One region of the Pseudomonas versuta genome, then DNA from elsewhere that is predicted to be linked to it. Evidence: riboswitches for the same ligand, from Rfam matches in the RefSeq annotation. Region 1 holds a riboswitch; the other holds the start of a gene.
The links. A riboswitch is a leader RNA that binds a small molecule or an ion and turns the genes downstream of it on or off. The one in region 1 is predicted to bind manganese.
Positions count from the first base shown of each region.

Region 2: another riboswitch for manganese. It lies ahead of AOC04_RS00810 (TMEM165/GDT1 family protein); the one in region 1 lies ahead of mntP (manganese efflux pump MntP).

Region 1 is NZ_CP012676.1:1,543,112-1,547,468, reverse strand. Features, by position in the region: gene AOC04_RS06940 (GAF domain-containing sensor histidine kinase) at 1-1,078, shown strand, start outside; gene AOC04_RS06935 (response regulator transcription factor) at 1,093-1,836, shown strand; yybP-ykoY riboswitch at 1,952-2,124, shown strand; gene mntP (manganese efflux pump MntP) at 2,132-2,701, shown strand; gene AOC04_RS06925 (sugar transporter) at 2,749-3,933, opposite strand.
Region 2 is NZ_CP012676.1:173,873-178,229, reverse strand. Features, by position in the region: gene AOC04_RS00825 (LysE family translocator) at 1-409, opposite strand, end outside; gene AOC04_RS00820 (2-hydroxyacid dehydrogenase) at 490-1,455, shown strand; gene AOC04_RS00815 (class I SAM-dependent methyltransferase) at 1,486-2,484, shown strand; yybP-ykoY riboswitch at 2,534-2,655, shown strand; gene AOC04_RS00810 (TMEM165/GDT1 family protein) at 2,747-3,331, shown strand; gene AOC04_RS00805 (M48 family metallopeptidase) at 3,562-4,357, opposite strand, start outside.

The sequences.
Region 1 (4,357 bases):
GCTGGATGACGACAGTCACCTGTCGGCCTACGAAACGGGTTTGCACACCTCCTGGAGCGATTTTGCATTTCATCCGCTGGAGATTGCCCGCAGCCCCATCCGCGCGCTGTTGCTGGGAATGGAGCCGTATATCCTCAGCGATGATGCGATGAATGACCAACGCTTCCAGTTCCCCGGTGCGCTCAATCACCCGATTTTCGATGCCAATTTACGCAGCCGCCTGCACGTCCCGTTGCGTGCCCGGGGAGAAGTGATCGGCGCCCTGAGTTGCTCAACCCACGCTGCCAACTTCTACACCCTCGATGATGTGCGCCACACCCAGCATGTAGCCGACTTGCTGGCGTCTTATCTATATGCCCTGCGCCAGACCGAACAGGCCAAGCACCTGGCAATCGCCGAAGCGCAGATCCGGGCCCGCGAAGAAGGCCTGCGCCTGGGTGTGCTGCGCCTGACCGAAGAACTGGAAAACGAGCGACAGCGCATCGGCATGGACCTTCACGACCAGACCCTGGCCGACATGACCCGCCTGCACCGGCGTATTGCCCGCCTGCAACTGCTGGAGCAGATCCCGGCGACAGAGTTGGTCCCGGTCGGCCAGGCCCTGCAAGAAAGCATGCAGGAGCTAAGACTGATCATTGATGCGGTCAAACCTACCGTGTTGCAGCTGTTCGGTTTTGTCGAAGGGCTCGAAGACCTGCTGCTGCGCAGCGTTCGCAACAGCGGTTTAAACATTGTCACGCGCCTGCGTGACAACACCGGCGGGCTGGCCAACGACCTGGCTGAACCCCAGCAGATCGCCCTGTTCCGGATCATTCAGGAAGCGGTCAATAATGCGATCAAGCATGCGGCACCGAATGTGATCATCGTCGAAATCACCGCCTCCGGCAGCCACTTGCAACTGACCATTGTTGACGACGGCCCCGGGCTGGACAGCGTCAGTCGACTGGAAACCGGCGGCATCAAAAACATGCGCATACGCGCACAACTGCTTGGCGCGCAGGTGCAGATCGAGAAAGGTCCGCATGATAAAGGCACCTGCGTGCAAGTCAGCCTGCCACTGCCAGCGCAGGCCGAATAGGTAGAGAAGACACCATGGAAATCCTGTTGATCGAAGACGACCCGGTGCATCGCGCCTTTTTCAGGGAAGTGATCGAGGTCGCGCTGCCGGAATGCGAGCGCCTGCATGAAGCCGAAGACGGTCTGGCCGGCGAGCGTCTGGCCCATGAATTTGCCATTGCCTCGGTGGTCATGGACCTGCAAATGCCCAAGCGCACCGGGGTCGAAGCCGCACGGGCGATCTGGCGCGAGCGCCCGCACACCTCCATCATGTTCTGGTCCAACTATGCCGACGAAGCCTACGTGCGGGGCATCTCGCGCATCGTTCCCGAGGGTGCGGCGTACGGCTACATCCTCAAGACCGCTAGCGAGGATCGCCTGCGTCTGGCGCTGCGCAGCCTGTTTATCGAGCAGCAATGCGTGATCGATCGCGAAGTGCGCGGTGTGCAGCAAAAGAGCCAGAACCAGTTGCTGGGCCTGACCGATACCGAATACGAAGTGTTGCAGGACATCGCCCTGGGCCTGACAGACCGGATCATCGCCCAGCGTCGCAACCTGTCGTTGCGCAGCGTGCAAAACCGCCTGCAGCAACTGTATGAAAAGCTCGGCGTGCGCCAGCCCTCGACCGACAGCGACAGCACCCCGGCCTTCAACCTGCGCTCAAGAGCAGTCAACGTGGCACTGCTGCGCAAACTGCTGAACCGCACGGCCCTGGAGCAAGCCGAGATCGAATTGCAGGAATGGCTCAAAGACCCGCGGTTCAACTACCTGCGCCATTGAACCGCAACCTTTAGGAGCGAGCTTTTCGACCAGCCAACAGCTCGCGAGCAAGCTCTCTCCTACAGAAGACAAGGGCAATCAAGGATTTCACGTTTTTTTCACATTCAGCTGCTATCCTGCGCGCCTCTTTGGGGAGTAGCTGGCCGTCACACGTGTGGCGGCGCTCTGGTCAACATTCTCGGCAACCTGCCGTGGCCATGGCATCCGTCAGGATTTGCGAGACCAACGACATACCTGTGCTGAAGTCGGGCGCACAGTGTTATGCCGTTGTCTTGAGCCCGACTGGATAATAAACATGAACCCGATTGCCCTGATTCTCCTCGCTTTCGCCATGTCGACAGATGCCTTCGCGGCAGCCATCGGCAAAGGCTCCAGCCTGCACAAACCACGTTTCACAGAAGCCCTGCGCACCGGCCTTATCTTCGGCGTGATTGAAGCAATTACCCCGGTGATCGGCTGGGCCATCGGCAACGCCGCCAGCAGCTATGTCACCCAATGGGATCACTGGATCGCCTTCACCCTGCTGCTGGGCCTGGGCCTGTACATGATCTACAACGGGGTCAAACCCGATGAAGAAGAAGCCGAAGAGAAACCGACGCAGCACTCATTCTGGATTCTGGTGATCACCGCCATCGCCACCAGCATCGACGCGCTGGCGGTCGGGGTTGGCCTGGCATTTGTCGACGTGAATATCTGGATGGCCGCCGGGGCCATCGGTCTGGCCACCATGACCATGGTGATCATCGGCACCATGCTGGGGCGAGCACTCGGCAGTCTGGTGGGCAAGCGCGCGGAAATCGTCGGTGGCGTGGTGCTGATTATCGTGGGTGCAACGATCCTCTATGAACACCTGAGCGCCGTTTAAACCTCACCGGTATCTGACGCAGGCGTTGCGTCAGATACCGGTGCTGATCAGTCCGCCGTGGCAGTACGGTTGATGCGATACAGTGACCAGCTGTAAAAGGCCAGCGCCAGGCCAGCCAACGCGCCGCCCACCAGGCCGATCCAGGCAAAACCGAGATGGCCGCCGACATAACTGCCCAGCAATGCGCCGCCGCCGATACCGATGTTGTAAATCCCCGAAAACATCGCCATCGCCACATCTGTAGCATCTGGCGCCAGCGTCAGTACCTTGGACTGCAACGCCAGGCCGAAGCCCATGATCGCCATGCCCCAGAAAATGCTCAGCACCCCCAGGGACTCAATCCAGCCGCTGGCAGGCAGCAGCAACAACAGGCAACACGTCAGCAAGCCAACTGCCCCCAGCAAGAACCGCTGCGGATTGTGCTTGTGGAACCAGCTGAAGCACAGGGAGCCAATAATTCCGGCACCGCCGAACAGCAACAGGATCAACGTCACCATGCTGCTACTCATGCCGGCAACGCCCTGGACGAAGGGTTCAATGTAGCTGTAAGCCGTGAACTGCGCAGTCACCACCACCGCCGTCAGCACATAGATCGCCACCAGCGCCGGACGCTTGAACAGGATCGGCAGGCTTCTGAGCGAGCCCGAGTTCTGGCTCGGCAACAGCGGTAGCGTGCGGGTCAACCAGAACACCAGCAATCCGGCCAGCCCGGCAATCACAATAAACGTGGTGCGCCAGCCCATGGCTTCACCGAGCAAACGACCCAGCGGCACCCCCAGCACCATCGCCAGCGAGGTACCGGTGGCGAGCAGACCCAAGGCTTGAACCTGCTTGCCCTCGGGGGCCAGACGCACGGCCAGGGAGGCGGTAATGGACCAGAACAGGGCGTGAGACAACGCTACCCCTATTCGGCTGAGTAACAAAATGCCGAAGTTGGTGGCCAGGCTCGACAGCACATGACTGACGATAAACAGCCCGAACAGGATGAGCAGCAGCTTGCGGCGCTCGACATTTCGCGTCAGCAACATGATGGGCAGCGAGGCCAGCGACACCACCCACGCATAAATCGTGAGCATCAGCCCGACGCTGGCCGTGGTCATGTCGAAGCTGGCGCCGATCGCGCTCAGCAGCCCGACCGGGACAAATTCGGTGGTATTGAACACGAACGCGGCCAGTGCCAGTGCGATGACCGGTTGCCAGTTAGCCTGGGATGCAGAAGTGGGGTTGCTCATTTAAGGGGTGAACTACTCGCTAGCGATGGTATGAGAGGCCCGGGATCCGACCTGCCCTGATGCGCCATGTTGCATACACAACAGGCGCCATCTGGACGCTTCGGGCCCGAACCACAGGGGCGGCATTCTATAGACTTATTCAGTGACAGTTGGAGCACATCGAAATTCAAAACCGAGACATATGGCCGCACCCGAGGGGTGAAGTTCAGCCAGGTATTTGCAGTGCCCGGTTCTGGATCAAGGTTAGGTGTTGTTGCCGGTTTGTGCTTTAAAAGACGGTGCTGCTGCGACCACTCAATATCCGTAGCGACCCGCAGGCCCATCACATGCCGGAAAAACGACCCTGTAGTCGCTGACGAGCTATGCGAGGCTGCGATCGACGGCGTAGCCTTCGCAAACCGTCCATCCCTGGTGTGTCAGGTAC
Region 2 (4,357 bases), 1.4 Mb from region 1:
ACAGCGACAGGAAAAACAGCGTGGCTTTAGGGTTCAGGCCATTGGTCACAAAGCCCGACGTGAAGGCCCCGCGCGCTGTGCGCTCGCCAACCGGCAAAGAAGCAGCCACGGCTGCCGGATCCGCAGGCTTGGCGCGCAAGGCCTTGATCCCGATGTACAGCAGGTAGGCAGCTGCCAGCCATTTAAGGGCGTTAAACAACACAATCGACTGCGAGACAATGATCCCGATCCCCAGCAGCGAATAGCCGACATGGACAAAAATTGCCGTGCCCACACCGAACGCGGTAAACATCCCGGCGCGGCGGCCGTGGGTCACGCTTTCACGCACCACCACGGCAAAATCCGGCCCGGGACTGGCCACCGCCAGCAGATGAATCAGGGCAACGGTCAAAAATTCTGTCCAGTACATGCACGGCTCCATTACAAATTGTTTCTTCTGTTAGGCTCGCCACATTACGCCTTCACTCGACAGCACAAAAGGTACAGTTGATGACGAACACTCAGCGCGCAGTATTCCTGGATCACACTTCACTGGACCTGGGCGACCTCGACCTTGCCCATCTGCGCCAGTGTTTCAGTGAATTGCAGCTGTGGTCGGACACCGACGCCGATAACGTGATCGAGCGTCTGCAAGGCGCCAGCGTGGCCATCAGCAACAAAATCCTGCTCAACGCGCGGACTCTCGCGGCCTGCCCCGAACTGAAGCTGATTCTGGTTGCGGCCACCGGCACCAATAACGTTGACCTGCAAGCGGCCCGCGCCCTGGGCATTACCGTCGCCAACTGCCAGGGTTATGGCACGCCCTCGGTGGCCCAGCACACTCTGGGGATGTTGCTGGCGCTGGCCACCCGCCTTGTCGACTACAACAAAGCCGTGACTGCGGGGCAGTGGCAGCAGGCCAGTCAGTTCTGCTTGCTGGACTTCCCGATTGTCGAACTCGAGGGCAAGACCCTGGGCCTGTTCGGTCACGGTGAGCTGGGCAGCGCTGTGGCCCGGCTGGCCGAAGCATTCGGCATGCGCGTCTTGCTGGGCCAGATCCCCGGTCGCCCGGCCCGTGCAGACCGTCTGCCACTGGATGAACTGCTGCCACAGGTCGACGCCCTGACTTTTCACTGCCCGCTCAACGAACACACGCGCAACTTTATCGGCGCCCGTGAACTGGCCCTGCTCAAGCCGGGAGCGTTCGTGGTCAACACCGCCCGCGGCGGCATGATTGATGAACAAGCCCTGGCCGATGCCCTGCGCAGTGGACATTTAGGCGGTGCGGCCACGGACGTGCTGAGCGTTGAACCGCCACGCGACGGCAATCCGCTGCTGGCCGATGACATCCCGCGCCTGATCATTACCCCGCACAGCGCCTGGGGCAGCCGCGAAGCACGCCAGCGAATCGTCGGCCAACTGGCGCAAAACGCCAAAGCCTTCTTCAACGGTACAGCGCTGCGGGTCGTCAATTGATAGACTGCGGCCCTTTTTGAGGAGCAGATTATGGATCCGCGCAGTGAAGTACTGCTTCGTCAGCCTGAATACTTTCAAGGCTCGTTGCTGTTGGTAGGTTTGCCGGCTGACGAATTGCTCGGCGAACTGCCAAATGCCCATGGCTGGTGCTGGCACGCTGGCGACCAGGCCACCCTCGATGCCCGCTTTGAAGGACGCGTGCATTTCGGCATTGAACTGCCAGAGCGCGCGTTCGATACCGCCGTGGTGTTTCTGCCCAAGTCCAAGGAACTGGCCGATTATCTGCTCAACGCTGTGGCGGCCCGCCTGCCCGGCGCGGACGTCTTTCTGGTGGGTGAAAAGAAGGGCGGCATCGAAGGCGCATCCAAACAGCTGATCCCGTTTGGCAAGCCGCGCAAGCTCGACAGCGCGCGCCACTGCCAGTTGTGGCAAGTCACGGTGCTCAATGCGCCAACAGCTCCTGTGCTCGCCGACCTCGCCCAGCATTACGAGTTGCCGCTGGCCGAAGGCCCGTTGAAAGTTGTCAGCCTGCCGGGCGTGTTCAGCCATGGCCGTCTGGACCGAGGCAGTGCCCTGCTGCTGGAACACCTGGACAAACTGCCCAGCGGCCACGTGCTGGACTTCGGCTGCGGCGCCGGGGTGCTGGGTGCGGCAGTCAAGCGGCGCTACCCGCACAACACCGTCACCTTGCTCGATGTGGATGCCTTTGCCACCGCCAGCAGTCGTCTGACCCTCGCCGCGAACGGTCTGGAAGCCGAGGTCATTACCGGAGACGGGATTGATGCGGCGCCGATGGGGCTGAACTCGATCCTGAGTAATCCGCCGTTTCACGTCGGAGTCCATACCGATTACCACGCCACAGAAAACCTGCTGCAAAAAGCAGTCAAACATCTGAAAACGGGTGGCGAACTTCGTCTTGTGGCCAATAGCTTCCTGCGCTACCAGCCACTGATCGAAGAGCAGTTCGGGCACTGTACGGTCAAGGCGCAAGGCCAGGGTTTCCGGATTTACAGCGCCAAACGCCGCTGACAGAAAAGCAAAATAAGGGCTTGCCGGATCGGATTTGCCTAGGCAGAATCCGCTCCGTCCTAGGGGAGTAGTCTCCCACGAGCACCGCGCTCGTCCGGCATGCGTCAACATACTTGGTCAACAGACCATGGTGCATGCGACCCAGGTGTCCGCACAGACGGACCGGGGTTTGACAAGACCTATGACACGAACACCTTACCCGGGGCGGGGAGGCTGTACGTGTCATAGCCGTGTCGACCCGCCCCTGGAAAACTACCTGATGATGCTTGATTCCTTACTCGTTCCTACCGCAATCGTTGCCTTGGCCGAAATCGGTGACAAGACGCAACTGCTCGCGCTCATTCTCGCCGCACGGTTTCGCAAACCCTGGCCGATCATCGCCGGCATCGTGGTGGCGACCCTCGCCAACCATGCGGCAGCCGGTGCCGTGGGCGCCTGGTTCAGCACGTTCTTCACCGATGTGATGTTGCACTGGGTGCTCGCCGCGAGCTTCACCGCCACGGCGCTGTGGACCCTGGTCCCGGACAAGATGGACGACGATGAGGCCAGTACAGCTCGCAAGTACGGCCCTTTCATCACCACCCTGATTACCTTCTTCATCGCTGAAATGGGTGACAAGACCCAGGTGGCTACCGTGATGCTGGCTGCGCAATACCCGGATCTGTGGCTGGTGATTATCGGCACCACCCTGGGCATGCTGATTGCCAACGTGCCGGTGGTATTGGCGGGTAACTTTGCGGCCGACAAACTGCCGCTGACCCTGATCCGCCGACTGGCCGCGACTGCGTTCTTCGTGCTGGCGATAGTGGCGGTGTACAAGGCCATGGCTATCAGTGGCTGGGTGTAACGGCCACTGATTGCAGCAGGAACTGACTTGCCAGCGATGCAGACCCCATCCATGCAATCGCTGGCGAGCCAGGCTCCCACAAGCAAAGCCCGGTCGAAACCTTGCTGCAATCTCTCAATTGTGGGAGCTGGCTTGCCAGCGATGCGAACACTGCGGTCTGACTGTCTAACCGCATGGATACAATCGTTGGCTAGCCAGACTCCTGCAGAGAAAGCCCGGCCTGAACCTTATCAGGTCTTCGGCGCTTGCTCGTACAAGGGCAGCACTTTGGGGATAGCGGCTTGCAAGGCGGCAATACGACTGCTGGAGGCCGGGTGAGTGCTCATGAATTCAGGCGGCGCGTCTTGGGATTCCTTGGCCATTTTCTGCCACAGGGTAATCGCCGCATTCGGGTTGTAGCCCGCCCTGGCAGCCAGTTCCAGGCCAATCAGATCGGCTTCGTTTTCATTACTGCGGCTATTGGGCAACGTCAGGCTGTAGTTGACCACTGTATCGGCCAGTTGCAGGCTGTCCTGCCCCAACCCCAACAATGCGCCTGCGCCCTGCTTGGCAATCTCGACACCATAGGCTTTGGACATGGATTCGCGCCCGTGCTCACGCAAGGCGTGGGCAATTTCGTGCCCCATGATCGCAGCGATTTCGTCGTCACTGAGCTTGAGCTGATCAATGATCCCGCTATAGAAGATGATCTTGCCGCCAGGGCCGCAGTTGGCGTTGAGTTCGTCGCTCTTGACCAGATTGACTTCCCAGTTCCATTGCGCGGCATCCGGGCGAAAAACCGGGGCCTGGGCAATCAGGCGGTTGGCAATGGCCTGCAAACGCTTGGCGTTGGCGCTGGTCTTGTCCAGTGCACCTTTGCTGTTCGCCTCTGAGACGGTCTGCTGGTAGGACTGCGCATACATCTGATCCACTTGCTGGCTCGACAGCATGCTGAACATGTACTGCTTGCGTTCAATCCCTACCGCGCCACCACTGGTGGTATTTACTGCCTGGCAACCTGCGAGCAATACCCCGGCGCCCACCGCG